Regions from separate parts of the Exiguobacterium sp. HSB13 genome, predicted to be linked through region 3. Evidence: riboswitches for the same ligand, from Rfam matches in the RefSeq annotation. Region 3 holds a riboswitch; each other region holds the start of a gene.

Region 1 (4,159 bases), 430 kb from region 3:
GGCAAGATTCAGTAAGACCCAGGCGAGTAAGAGACGTAGGATCAGGCGACGCCGTTCCAGGTGACCGGTTAGCGACATGACGATCGGTGTACCGATTGCAAAGGAGATGGCAAAGGCTGAGACGAGTGTACCCGCTGTTGCGATCGTGATATCAAGGGCTGAGGAGATTTCAGCGAGGATCCCGACGATGACGAATTCGCTTGTTCCGAGAACGAACGTCAGGAGCGACAACGTGGCGATCAAGAGCCAATCGCGTCGACTTAAACGAGTAGTAGGTGACATGGATGATTCCTCAATTCTAGCGCTTGCGCGCGAAACTATGAGTAACAGGATAGCATGAAACGATTTCGTCGGGTATCGCAAAGCGAGATTTCGGGAAAAGAACCATTATTCGAAATAGCGTGTGAATTTCCAGGCTTGCTGTTTTTTGCGTATACTACAGAAGAAGACTACTTATAAAGGAGTGGAAACGATGCAAGCGACAGTGACATGGAACAAACAGATGGGGTTTAGTGGACAGACGGAATCAGGGCATCATCTGGCGATGGACGCAGCACCCGAAAACGGTGGCGAAAACCAAGCGCCACGACCGACTGAACTGCTGCTACATGCCGTTGCCGGCTGTACAGGAATTGATATCGTCTCGATTTTAGAGAAGATGCGCTTGACGATCACCCATTTCGAAATGGATATCGAAGGAGAACGGGCAGAGGACCATCCGCGGCGTTTTACGTCGATCTCGATTCATTACCGGCTCGAAGGTGATCTCCCGGAAGATAAGGTCCGTCGCGCCATCTCGTTATCAAAGGATAAATATTGTTCGGTCTCGCAATCCCTGAACGCTGAGATTTCCGTTTATTATTCGATCAATGGTGTGCGAAGCGAGGATCCTTTGTGAAGAAAACCGTACTGATCGGTTGTCTGTTGCTTGCAGGGTGTGCGCAGGAGACGACGGAACCAACGAAACCATCACAACCGGAAACGAAGCAACCGACAGAAGAAAAGAAACCGAAACCTGAACCAACGAAAGAGGAACGACAACAAGCACGATTAAAGCAGCAACTTAAAGCGATGTCGACGTCAGAAAAGATCGATCAACTGCTCTACATCGGAGTCGCCGGCACGGAACTTTCAGCAGCTGACCGAAAATTGTTACAGACGCATGCGATTGGCGGGGTCTTATTGCTCGGCGGAAACATTACGTCGGAAGAGCAACTCTTGACGTTCACGCGTGCGATTCAAGAGACGAACCAAAAACCGTATGCGTTCGTCGGGATTGATGAAGAAGGCGGACGCGTCAGCCGGGTACCGGATCAACGATTACGTCTACCGACGAGTCAACGGATGGCGCAAGGAGCAGATGAAGTGAAAATGGAAGATGTCGGACGTACGCTCGGACATTTGTCACGTTTTTATGGCTTCAACATGGACTTCGCGCCGGTCCTTGACGTCAACAGTAATCCGAACAATCCGATCATCGGCGACCGTGCGTTAAGTGCTGATCCGAATACCGTCGCGACGCTTGGTACGGCCCTGATGCACGGGATGCAGGAGACGGGAACGATTCCGGTCGTCAAACATTTTCCCGGTCACGGCAATACGAGTGTCGATTCCCATGTCGGGCTACCGAAAGTGACGGCATCAAAGGAAGAATTGAAGCGGACGGAGCTGTTACCGTTCCAAGAAGCGATTCAAGAGGGCGCCGAGATGGTGATGGTCGCCCATATTCTCTATCCCGCGTATGACGATATGAATCCGTCCTCGCTCTCAAAGCCGATCTTGACTGACCTCTTGCGTCAACAACTCGGATTCAACGGTGTCATCATCACGGATGATCTCGTCATGGGGGCGATCACGAAACAATATGGTCTCGCAGAAGCGGCACGTCAGTCGCTCGTCAACGGAGCTGATATGGCGATGTTTTCAGAGGCAGGTGCTTACACAAAGGTCCATGCTGAAGTGATGCAAGCCGTCAAAGACAAAACGCTGACGCCGGAGATGCTCGATGCCAAAGTAATGCGCATCCTGAAGCTGAAGCAGACGTATGCCGACAGCCAAGAGCAACAGCGACCAACGAAATCGGAACTGATTCAGCAAGTGGAAGCGCTCAACTAGGACTAGCGAAGCGAAGCGACTCATGCTAGACTAATGGGGCAAGCCAATTAAACACGAAAAGACACTAGGGGAGTCTCCCAGCAGACTGAGACGGAAGTATCCGGACCCTTTGAACCTGATCTAGTTCGTACTAGCGGAGGGAAGTGGCTCGAAACCCTAGATATCCTTAGCGCTTCAGCGCATTTTCGGACCACTCCCTTCAACATTGGGAGTGGTCCTTTTTCGTATGGAAAGGAAGAACATGATGCGTTTACATCTGATTTCGACGGGATCCATCCATCCGCTTGACGAAATAAAGACCTTTCAATCCCTTCAACCTTATACGGATCAGCTGCATCTACGAGAATCGAACTTGTCGGCAGCAGAATTGCTTGATCTAATCGACGCGCTCCTTGCGCAAGGGTATTCGCCTGAGCAGTTAACGGTCCATGACCGGGTCGATGTCGCCCATGTCGCAGGCATCGGTGTGCAGTTGACGCGCCGGTCCTTGCGTGTCCGTGATGTGCGACGTCATTTTCCGAATCTCGTCATCGGGAAATCGGTCCATTCACTAGCAGAGGCACTGGCAGCAGAAGCGGAAGGAGTCGACCGCCTGCTGTACGGTCATATTTATCCGACAGCGTCGAAGCCGGACGTGCCACCGCGGGGGATTGACGCCTTGAAGCAAGTCGTCACCTTCACGACGAAACCAGTCATCGCGATTGGTGGGATCACCCCAGATCGTATTCCTGAAATTGCAGCGACCGGTGCAACCGGAATTGCCGTCTTATCGGGTATTCTCGGTCAAACGGATCCGCTCGCCGCCATTCTGAGTTACCAGGGGGTACGGGTATGACGGATCACATCATCATCGGCGGTGGAGTCATCGGTTTGACGCTTGCTTACGGTCTCGCCTGTCAGAATGAATCCGTCGTCGTACTAGAACGTGGAGCAGGTGGTCAAGGAACGAGTCGCGCGGCTGCCGGTATGCTCGCGACGGACATCGAGCTCAGAGAGGAATTGCATGTACTTGCCGCGCGAAGTCGTCGTCTGTATCCGCTGCTTGCTCGTCGCCTCGAGCGTGAGACTGGCATCGATTGTGGGTACCGGGAACAACCGTTTTTGTTGAAACGTAAAGGGCGCGAGCATCTGTTTCCGGCGGTCGGTCAAATCGATCCACGACGACTGACGACTGCATTGATATATGCCTTACGAAAGCGTGGGGTACCAATCGAAGAAAAAGTAGATGTTGCATGCATCGAAGAGAGCGATGACTTCATCAGGATCGAGTCGAACGTGGGAACATGGACCGGACGAACGGTGACGGTCGCTGCCGGACGCGGGTCGCAAGCCTTGCTCGATACAGCTGGTATTTCAATCGCCACATATGGGGTCAAAGGGGAATGTCTCGCCGTTCGTCTCGCGGGTCAGCCGTTACGCTCGATCCTGTTTGACGACGCTGTCTATCTCGTACCGAAAGCAGACGGACGAATTTTGATCGGTGCGACCGAATTGCCGTGCGACGAGACGGTCGGTGTCAGTGTCGCTGGGATCACGTCACTGCTTCAAGCAGCAGAACGACTGTATCCACCGATTCGTGACGCGGTCATCGAAGAAGTCTGGTCCGGTGTACGACCACAAACGGCGTCCGGCTTACCATATATCGGAGTCGCCGATTCATCCCGTCGGATCTTTCTAGCGACAGGGCATCATCGGCATGGCATCTTACTCGCACCGGCGACAGCGGAAGTCTTGGTAAATACATTACGGTTGATTCAGAAGGAGGAAGTCCGATGAACATTACGATTAACGGCAATGACCACACGATCGAACAGATTGAAACGATTGAAGACATGCTCACGCAACTCGGCTTAGGAGAAAAGCTCGTCATCGTCGAACAGAATCGACAAATCATCGATCGCGCGGCGTATGGTCAGACAGTCGTTCGGAACAATGACACATTTGAAATCGTTCATTTCGTAGGAGGAGGATAAACATGCTGAAAATTGGAGAAAAGACATTTGAATCACGATTATTACTCGGTACAGGAAAATATACGGATGCT
Region 2 (4,159 bases), 670 kb from region 3:
CAAGTCGAGCTCGTTCCATTCAAACGAGCCATTGCTGAAGATATCGATATGATCATGACGGGACACATCGGAATGCCACAAATCGAACCTGAAGTCGTCACGTCGAAAAGCGGTACCTTCCCTTTACCTGCTACGTTGTCGGATGACGTCATCACCGGTGTGCTACGCGAAAAACTCGGTTACGATGGCATCGTCATCACGGACGCGTTGAACATGCAGGCGATCGTTGATAACTTCACGGAATCAGAAGCCGTCTTAAAGACGTTTGACGCCGGTGTCGACATCGCGCTCATGCCGACGATTCTTCGTTCCGAGCAAGATGTCGAAAAGCTCGACCAGATTTTCAAGGACGTGATTGCGGCGGTCAAAGACGGTCGCCTTTCAGAGGAACGGATCGATCAGTCGGTTGAACGGATTCTGACGCTGAAGGCAGAGCGCGGAATTTGGAACGGTACGACTGACACGACATCACTAGCTGAAAAAATCGCGCAAGCGAACCAAATCGTCGGTAGTCCAGAGCATAAAGCAAAAGAACGTGCGATGACGGAAGCCGCCGTCACACTCGTGAAAAATGATCAGCGGACATTACCATTCAAACCGAAAAAGAATGCCAACGTCCTTGTGATCGCCCCTGCGGCGGATCAGACGGACAGCATGAAAAAGACGATTGCTTCCCTACCGAAGAATCGGAACTGGCGTGTGACGACAGCGAATTACTCGGCTACTACGCTACCGCTCGACCAAAACCCGACACTACGGGCACAAATTGATGTAGCAGATTACATCATCGTCGGCTCAAACGTCAATACGAGTGCTAAACTACTGCCTACCTCACCAGAACAAGCGATTCCGGCTTCGATCTTCCGCTATGCGAAACAAACAGACACACCATCCGTCCTACTCAGTCTCCGTAATCCATATGATGTCGCCGTTCAACCGGATGCACCGGCACACGTCCTCGTCTATGGTTTTAAAGGGGATCCGAACGGTCCAGACTCTGAAGCAGGCAATCTGAAATCAGCGGGACCGAACCTTCCGGCAGGTATCCGAGCGATCTTCGGAACGTTCAAACCGCAAGGCACTTTACCCGTTGATGTACCAGTCTTTCAGAACGGTGTCTTTACCGATCAACTGCATCTTAAATTCGGTGACGGCTTTAAAAACTGGAAGAAATGATGACGTGATACACCAAAAGACCGAAGCTCCTTAAAGGATGCCTCGGTCTTTTAATGATGGATATGCAGATTCGGCTTCTGCTTTCGCACGCTCGTAGACACGATGAAGTGAATAAGTCAACGAAGCGTAGAGGACGACGACCAGGACAGTCGCGATAGTTCTCCCCGTTGTAAAACCGAACTGAAGCAACCCCTGAAAATTCTGAATCGTAGCATATGTTCCGTACACCGCCATCAAGATGGGAATGATGTACCCAACAAATCTCACTTTTACTTTTCCGAGCACCTGTTGCACGACATAGGCCGCGAGGATCACGAGTGCGATGACGATGATTTCCATTCCAATCCCTACTTTCGCTAGATGGTATTCCTAATTCTACCATCTAGCGATTCAAGAAGATACTGCTCGTGCCGGAATCGTTTCGTAAACCGACGCAAACGTCTCTTCCGTCCACCCCATATGCCAGAAGAGTAACTCATAGTAACAACTCGTCACGAAATGACGTTTCATCCGCTCGCGTTCCGTCGGGCTCGCTTGCTCCGCCAGCGCATCAAGCCTTGCAATCTGTTCAAGGACGACCTTTTCAAACCATTCCGAGCTATACGTGTCGATCCATTGCTGATAGATTTTTTCTTCCGGTGTACATGTCAGTAATTGTTGCCCGACTTCGTAATACAACCAGTAACATGGCAAGATGGCAGCAATCGTCTCACCGAGTGTCCCTTCGCTTGCATGATGCATGTGCGAGACGTACGCATATGCTGTCGGTGCCGGTTCGAATGCTTCAAGGTCTGCTGCCGTAATACCGAGCGGCTCAAAAAATGATTGATGTAAACTTAGTTCTGCCTCGTAAGTTGAAGTCGCGTGCTCGGCAAGCGTCGCGATTGTCGCGAAGTCGTCTGCTTTTGACGCTGCTCTCGCCTGTATCTTCGCAAAGTGTTTTAAGTAGTAGGCATCTTGCATGACGTAATGCCGGAATTTCGAGAGCGGTAACGTCCCCTCTCCGATTCCTTGAACGAATGGGTGCGTAAAACTACTATCCCAATACGCTTGTGCCGCTTGTTTGATTTCTTGTGTAAATGTCATGATCTCATCCTCCTCGTTTGGTATGAAACGAAAAAACACCACCCCGAAACACACGGGCATGGCGCAAGAAGAACAAGACTTGACGCCACTTCCCTCCGTAAGTACGAACTTAATCAGGTTCAAAGGGTCCGAACGTCTTCGTTCGTCTCAGTCAGCCTACTGACTCCCCTAGTGGTCATTATTCGATTCAAATTCACTATAGCATGCTGAAAACGGAAGTCAAGTTGTCCCCTTTTCGCTATACTATGGAGTGTCAGAAGACGGATGCCGTCTCCATCTGCAGACCGATTCCGAACAGACATCGTTCCCGTACACTAACTTTAGTACCTGATACTATAATTCATTCTGTTACTTACAATTGGAGGACTTCATTATGCATACACCAACAAAAATCATGGCATCAGCCGTTATCGCTTCTGCTCTTTTACTTCCGACAGCCGCATCTGCCGAACAAGTCGTCGATCAGACGATCATCACACTCGGGGAGTCGCTCGGGGCAAAGGATAAAGCATGGGTGCTTTCCCGTCTCAATGCACCGGAAGGCATCACGCCGATCATCGCAACTTCTGCAGACGAAGAAAAATATCTCGGGAAAAACATTCCACAGTCGCAAAAAGGTGGCAATATGTATTCGTCGGCTAAGATCGAACTGACGGAAAAAGGCGATGGACTCTCCGTCTCGACGGAGAATATCACATGGGTGACAAAGGATATGTATCTCAACGCTCTCGTCACAGCAGGTGTCAAAGATGCCGACATCACGATCACTTCTCCCTACAAGGTCACCGGGACATCGGCCCTGACGGGAATTATGAAAGCGTACGATCAAACTTCTGCCGAGACCGGAATTAAGTTAAGTGACGAACGCAAGGATCTAGCACAGCAAGAATTATCAGTCACATCAGACGTCGGGAAAACGGTCGGCACGGATAAGGTCGCTGACTTGATGAATGAGATCAAGGCTGAGATCGCCAATCAAAAACCGGAAACCAAAGTCGAGATCGAAAACCTGATCGTCCAAGTCATTCAAAATAACAATATCCAGTTGTCTGACGCACAAATGGACCGGTTGACGAATCTGTTCAATCAAATGGAGCAAGCGAACATCAACTGGGGACAAATCGAGAGTGGATTGAAAAATGCGGGACAAGACATCCACGCGTTCGCAACCTCAGAAGAGACAAAAGGATTCTTCGCTAAATTATTCGATGGGTTAAGTGACTTCTTCAGCTCGATTGCTGGCGTGTTCAAATAATTCAGACTTCCGCAACTGAAAAAATAGTAGTAGACTAGATGTATCTGAAACGAAAGGTGGTGTGAAAAGATGGACTTTGCCGCGTGCAAACACTGGTTGATGGAACAATTGTATCTGTTGCGCGCGATTTTTCATGGAATGGCGTTCTAAGGCACCCGTCTGTCCTTTTTTAGAACTTCATGAATGAAAAATACAGCAAAGCGCATCTTTCACACGTTAGGGAGAGTGCTGTTTGCGCTCTCCTTTTTTTGATGCGCGCGAAAGGAACAATTGATTATGATGATTTGCGACATTCAACACCTGACTAAACAATTCGGAGGCGAGACGATCTTAGCGGACGTTTCCCTCTTCTTAAACGAACACGACCGCGTCGGTCTGATTGGACGAAACGGGAGTGGCAAAACGACATTACTCCGCTTGCTTGCTCGCCTCGAGCAACCGGACGGTGGTGTCATCTATCAAAAGAGCGGTTTGACGATCGGCTACTTGGAACAACTTCCTGTTTATAGTGAGACGATGACCGGACTCGACGTCCTTTGGACAGCGTTTGCAGACATTCTCGCGATTCGTTCTCGGATGCAACAGTTGGAGCAAATGATGGCGACAGCACCAGATGATCTCGATGCACTACTCGTGCGATAT
Region 3 (4,159 bases):
CGCTGCCATTCGTAAGGCAAGTAACCAGCCGTGCATGACGCTTTCCGACGTGACATGAAACCAACCGAACGACCAGAGGGTATTCGTACCTTTGCCGAAAGCCGCCATCATCCAAAACGTTAGCAGGAACAACAGACTGTACGGCGCAAGGCGTTTTAAGAAATCCATCGGTGTCCATCCAGAGAGGAGTAGCAACGCGATAGCAAAACTTAGGAATACCAACGTCTTGATCCAGTCGTTCGTTGCGATTAGGGCAAACATGATCAAAAACAATCCGCTCCCCTTGATGACAGGATTGAGTTTAGCGAACGGTGACGCGTTCGTCTGCATTGCGCTTCACCTCCTGGAATTGGTACGAAAGCGGACGTTGTAGCTGACAGCGTTCGAGTAACGGAACGTCAGCGAACAACTCGTTCGGATACCCGTCAAAAGCAATCCGTCCTTGCTCCATGACGAGGACACGATTTGCGTACCGGGCGACGAGTTCCATATCATGCGTTGCCATGACGAGTGTCGTTCCGTTTTGTTGCTCCGTCAACAACTGCTCCATTAAACGCCGCGTCGTCAACCCGTCCTGTCCGAACGTCGGTTCATCGAGCAGTAACAAATCCTTCGTCTGCCCGAGTATCGTCGCGACGCTGAGTCGTCGTTGCTGCCCCGTACTGAGTGCTAGCGGTGACTGTTGTTTGACGGATGCAAGTTCCAGCCGTTCGAGCAATTTTGCGCGCTCATCACTCGTCGCTGCTCGGTGACTCCAGTCGATTTCCGCTTCGACTGTCAGCTTGAGAAACTGCAGATCCGGTTGTTGAAAGACATAGCCGACGTGCTCATAAAAGCGTCGCCGGGAGTAACGATGAGCCGGACGTTCCTGGAATCGATATGTTCCACGATGGGGGAGCAATCGACCGAGTGTTGCAAGTAACGTACTTTTTCCGGAGCCGTTTGCCCCGAGCAACATCACCCATTCTCCTGTCTGTAAGGAAAACGTCGCATCGGTCAGCGGATATGGTTGTTTCGATGACAATTCGTGAACACTTAACAAAGGAAGTCCCGTTGTAGTGATAGGAGGCGTGACATAGAGTCGTGCTGCTTGCGGTCCATCCGCTGGTAACGTCTCTAGCGTATACGGATACAAAGAGGGAACAGCGATGCCTTTTGATTGAAGCTCCGTATAAGCCTGTGGAAACAAATCCCGTGGGTGCGCGGTCTCAGTCACGGACCCGTCCTCGAGTAAGACGATCTGGTCGACGTATGGTAAACAGACATCGAGTTGGTGCTCAATCAAGACAATCGTTAAATCGTGTTCTTTCTGAATTCGAAAAATCAATTCCATCAACTCGTGTTGTCCGATCGGATCAATCTGAGCCGTTGGTTCATCAAGTAATAAGATTGTCGGCTCAAGTGCAAGGACCGCGGCAAGCGCTAGGCGCTGTTTCATCCCACCCGATAGACTTGCGATCGCTGTCGAGAAGGGGAGGGGGAGACCGACAAGTGTGAGTAAGCGTTCCATTCGTTCATCCATCTCCGCGTGTGGAATCGACCGGTTTTCTAAACTAAAGGCGATTTCCCGTCCGATCGTTTCCATGCAGAACTGTTCTTCTGGATTTTGGAATAAGACTCCGACCGAACCGGACCGGGTAACGGTTCCAGTTTGTTCGACTTCAATCGTCTCCGGTGTCAGTCCGGCTAAGGCATGAAGTAGTGTCGTCTTGCCACTCCCGCTTCGTCCAAGCAGAAGGGTCGTACCTTGCTCGATCGTTAGCGATACATGATCGAGCACCGGCTTCATCTGACCCGGATAGCGGATGCTGAGGTCGTCGACAGTAATCATGCGACTTCCCGTTTCGCACGTCCTGCTGCAAACCCGTTCAAGACACCGGTCGCAACAAGACGACGGACGAGAATCGCTGCGAGCAAGCCGCCGAGTAATGCACCACTGATCAATTGTAAGCCAGTTGTCGCAAGCAACGTCGTCGTCGTGTAGTAACCGAATCCGTTCGCGATCAGACTGTAGACGATACTACCAACTGCAGCACCGACGCCCGACAACATCAATGTCCAGGTATCATAACGGCGGTAACGTGTCATGGCGAAGACGAGTTCCGCACCAAGTCCTTGGCAGACCCCGATCAATAGAGCAGATAAGCCGAAGTGGCTTCCCGTAAACAGTTCGACGGTCGCCGCGACGACTTCTGCGATCAGGGCAGCACCTGGTTTTTGAATGATTGCTGCGACAAGCGGACTTGCGATGATCCAGATCCCAAACATCCAGTTGGCACCGACTGGTCCGAAGATTGCAGACATCGGTAACCAGAGTGTTGACCAACCGAGATAGATGACGCCGCAAGCCACGGCGAGCATCATCATGACCATGATTTCTTTCATCTTCCAGTGTTTCATCAAATACGTCCTCCTTTAAATGGGGGAGACGCCAAAAAAGACCGCCCTCCGTAAAAAAGAGAGCGGTCCTCAGAAAAACTGCGCGCAGCAGGAGTCATTGGATGTGATCGCTCCACTTTCCTACGCTAGTATGAACTAGATCAGGTTCGAAGGGTCCGAAGTGAATCGTCTCAGCCAAATGGGCTCCCCTAGTGGATATAGTGAATAGTTGATACGCTGTTCACTTTAGGCAATCCAGCGTCTATTGTCAAGACACAAAAAAACGATACGCCACGAAGGGCGTATCGCTGAACAACTTATTTGTTGTCTTCGTTCTCTTCTGTTGTTTCTTCTGAAGACTCTTCTGTTGCTTCCGCTTCGTTGTCTTCACCAGCTTCAGCTTGCGCCTCTGCTTCCGCTTCTTCGATTTCCTCAAGATCTTGTTCAAGCGTTGATTCGACGACAGCTGCGACTTGAATGTCGCCTTCTGTGACGATACGGAAATCTTTTTGTTCCGGAAGATCAGCTACAGAAATCGAATCACCGATTTCGAGGTTCGTGACGTCGACTTCGACGTTCTCTGGTAATTTATCTGGTGTTGCTGCAACTGTTACTTTAAAGAGTGTTTGTGATAGGAATCCACCGACTTTAGCGCCAGCTGCTTCCCCAACGAGTACGATGTCTGCTTCGACTTCTGTCTCTTCATCCATTTTGACGGCGATGAATTCGACGTGGTCGATTGTTGGTGTGAAGACATCCATATCACGACGGTTGATCAGAACGTTAACGTTCTTGCCATCTAATTTTAGTGAAATCAAGACGTTTTCACCGTTTTCACGGATAATCTTGATGAGTTCTTTTTCTTCGAATGCGATTGGCGTACTTTCCACTTTGTAACCATACACGACACCAAGAGCTTTTCCTTCATGACGTAATTGTTTACGGAGTGAGCGTGGACGTACCTCGCGTTTTTCGACTGTTAATTTAACTGACATGTTCATTTCCCCCTTGAATTTGGTATAGCCCTCAAAAGGTAATGAATGTAGGAGCAGGACAAGTCCTGAACAATTTAAATATGCTAAGACAATCGGTTTCAGACTCGCTTTGAATCTGACGCTTTCGTGACTTTGCATTTCTCTCCCAGGTCATTACGCTGATATTGAGAAACATGTGTGAGTAAGTCACCGGTTTGATGCGGTGCTATTGAGTTTATACCCCTATGTTTTAAATCCTCAAACCTCTTTTTTTATTTTTTTAAAGTCGAAAGACCTCCAAACCGCTTGAAATCAAGGGTTGAGAGGTCTTTCATTTTTCTCGTTTTTTAAGATGATGCGTTGGTTTTCACGGATCAAAACACGGACGAGACGTTCGATTTGCCGCATCGTCGTCTGTCCCATCGTCGAAATTTGAAGCCACTGATTGCGAACGAGATAGTCACTTTCATATTGAACGTGATAGCCCTGGATCCGGAGAGCATCTCCTAAGTCGGTTGCCGACGGATGGACAATCGTCAGGATTCCCGGCGCCTGTGCCTCTTGAGTCGCAAGAAGTTGAAAACCAGTCGCGCGAACGGCTTGTTCGAGATAGGTCATCTTGATTGCGGCTTGATCGAGATCGAGGGCATCCAGTGCTGCCTGACAAGCAAGTAACAGGTTCGAGGAACCGGAGAAAGCGACACCTTCCATATAGAGCCCGAGATCCAGATAACGTGGAATACGCGGAGAAGGTAGGATGCTGTCTGCATGCCCGATGAACGCAAGACCCGGTAATCCGCCAATCG

The links. Region 3 has a riboswitch for thiamine pyrophosphate ahead of ACZGCQ_RS05150 (ECF transporter S component). Riboswitches for the same ligand answer to the same signal wherever they lie in the genome.
Region 1: linked by a shared signal. The riboswitch ahead of ACZGCQ_RS02660 (thiamine phosphate synthase) and the one ahead of ACZGCQ_RS05150 (ECF transporter S component) in region 3 are both predicted to bind thiamine pyrophosphate.
Region 2: linked by a shared signal. The riboswitch ahead of tenA (thiaminase II) and the one ahead of ACZGCQ_RS05150 (ECF transporter S component) in region 3 are both predicted to bind thiamine pyrophosphate.

The regions. Positions count from the first base shown of each region.
Region 1 covers NZ_JBUZOM010000001.1:516,867-521,025, forward strand. The annotation lists gene ACZGCQ_RS02645 (MFS transporter) at 1-282, opposite strand, end outside; gene ACZGCQ_RS02650 (OsmC family protein) at 473-898, shown strand; gene nagZ (beta-N-acetylhexosaminidase) at 895-2,115, shown strand; TPP riboswitch at 2,172-2,274, shown strand; gene ACZGCQ_RS02660 (thiamine phosphate synthase) at 2,357-2,950, shown strand; gene ACZGCQ_RS02665 (FAD-dependent oxidoreductase) at 2,947-3,891, shown strand; gene thiS (sulfur carrier protein ThiS) at 3,888-4,088, shown strand; gene ACZGCQ_RS02675 (thiazole synthase) at 4,091-4,159, shown strand, end outside.
Region 2 covers NZ_JBUZOM010000001.1:278,015-282,173, reverse strand. The annotation lists gene ACZGCQ_RS01450 (glycoside hydrolase family 3 protein) at 1-1,176, shown strand, start outside; gene ACZGCQ_RS01445 (hypothetical protein) at 1,207-1,515, opposite strand; gene tenA (thiaminase II) at 1,567-2,262, opposite strand; TPP riboswitch at 2,336-2,442, opposite strand; gene ACZGCQ_RS01435 (DUF1002 domain-containing protein) at 2,636-3,517, shown strand; gene abc-f (ribosomal protection-like ABC-F family protein) at 3,797-4,159, shown strand, end outside.
Region 3 covers NZ_JBUZOM010000001.1:951,800-955,958, reverse strand. The annotation lists gene ACZGCQ_RS05160 (energy-coupling factor transporter transmembrane component T family protein) at 1-330, opposite strand, end outside; gene ACZGCQ_RS05155 (ABC transporter ATP-binding protein) at 302-1,831, opposite strand; gene ACZGCQ_RS05150 (ECF transporter S component) at 1,828-2,400, opposite strand; TPP riboswitch at 2,501-2,600, opposite strand; gene ACZGCQ_RS05145 (50S ribosomal protein L25/general stress protein Ctc) at 2,697-3,374, opposite strand; gene ACZGCQ_RS05140 (GNAT family N-acetyltransferase) at 3,666-4,159, opposite strand, start outside.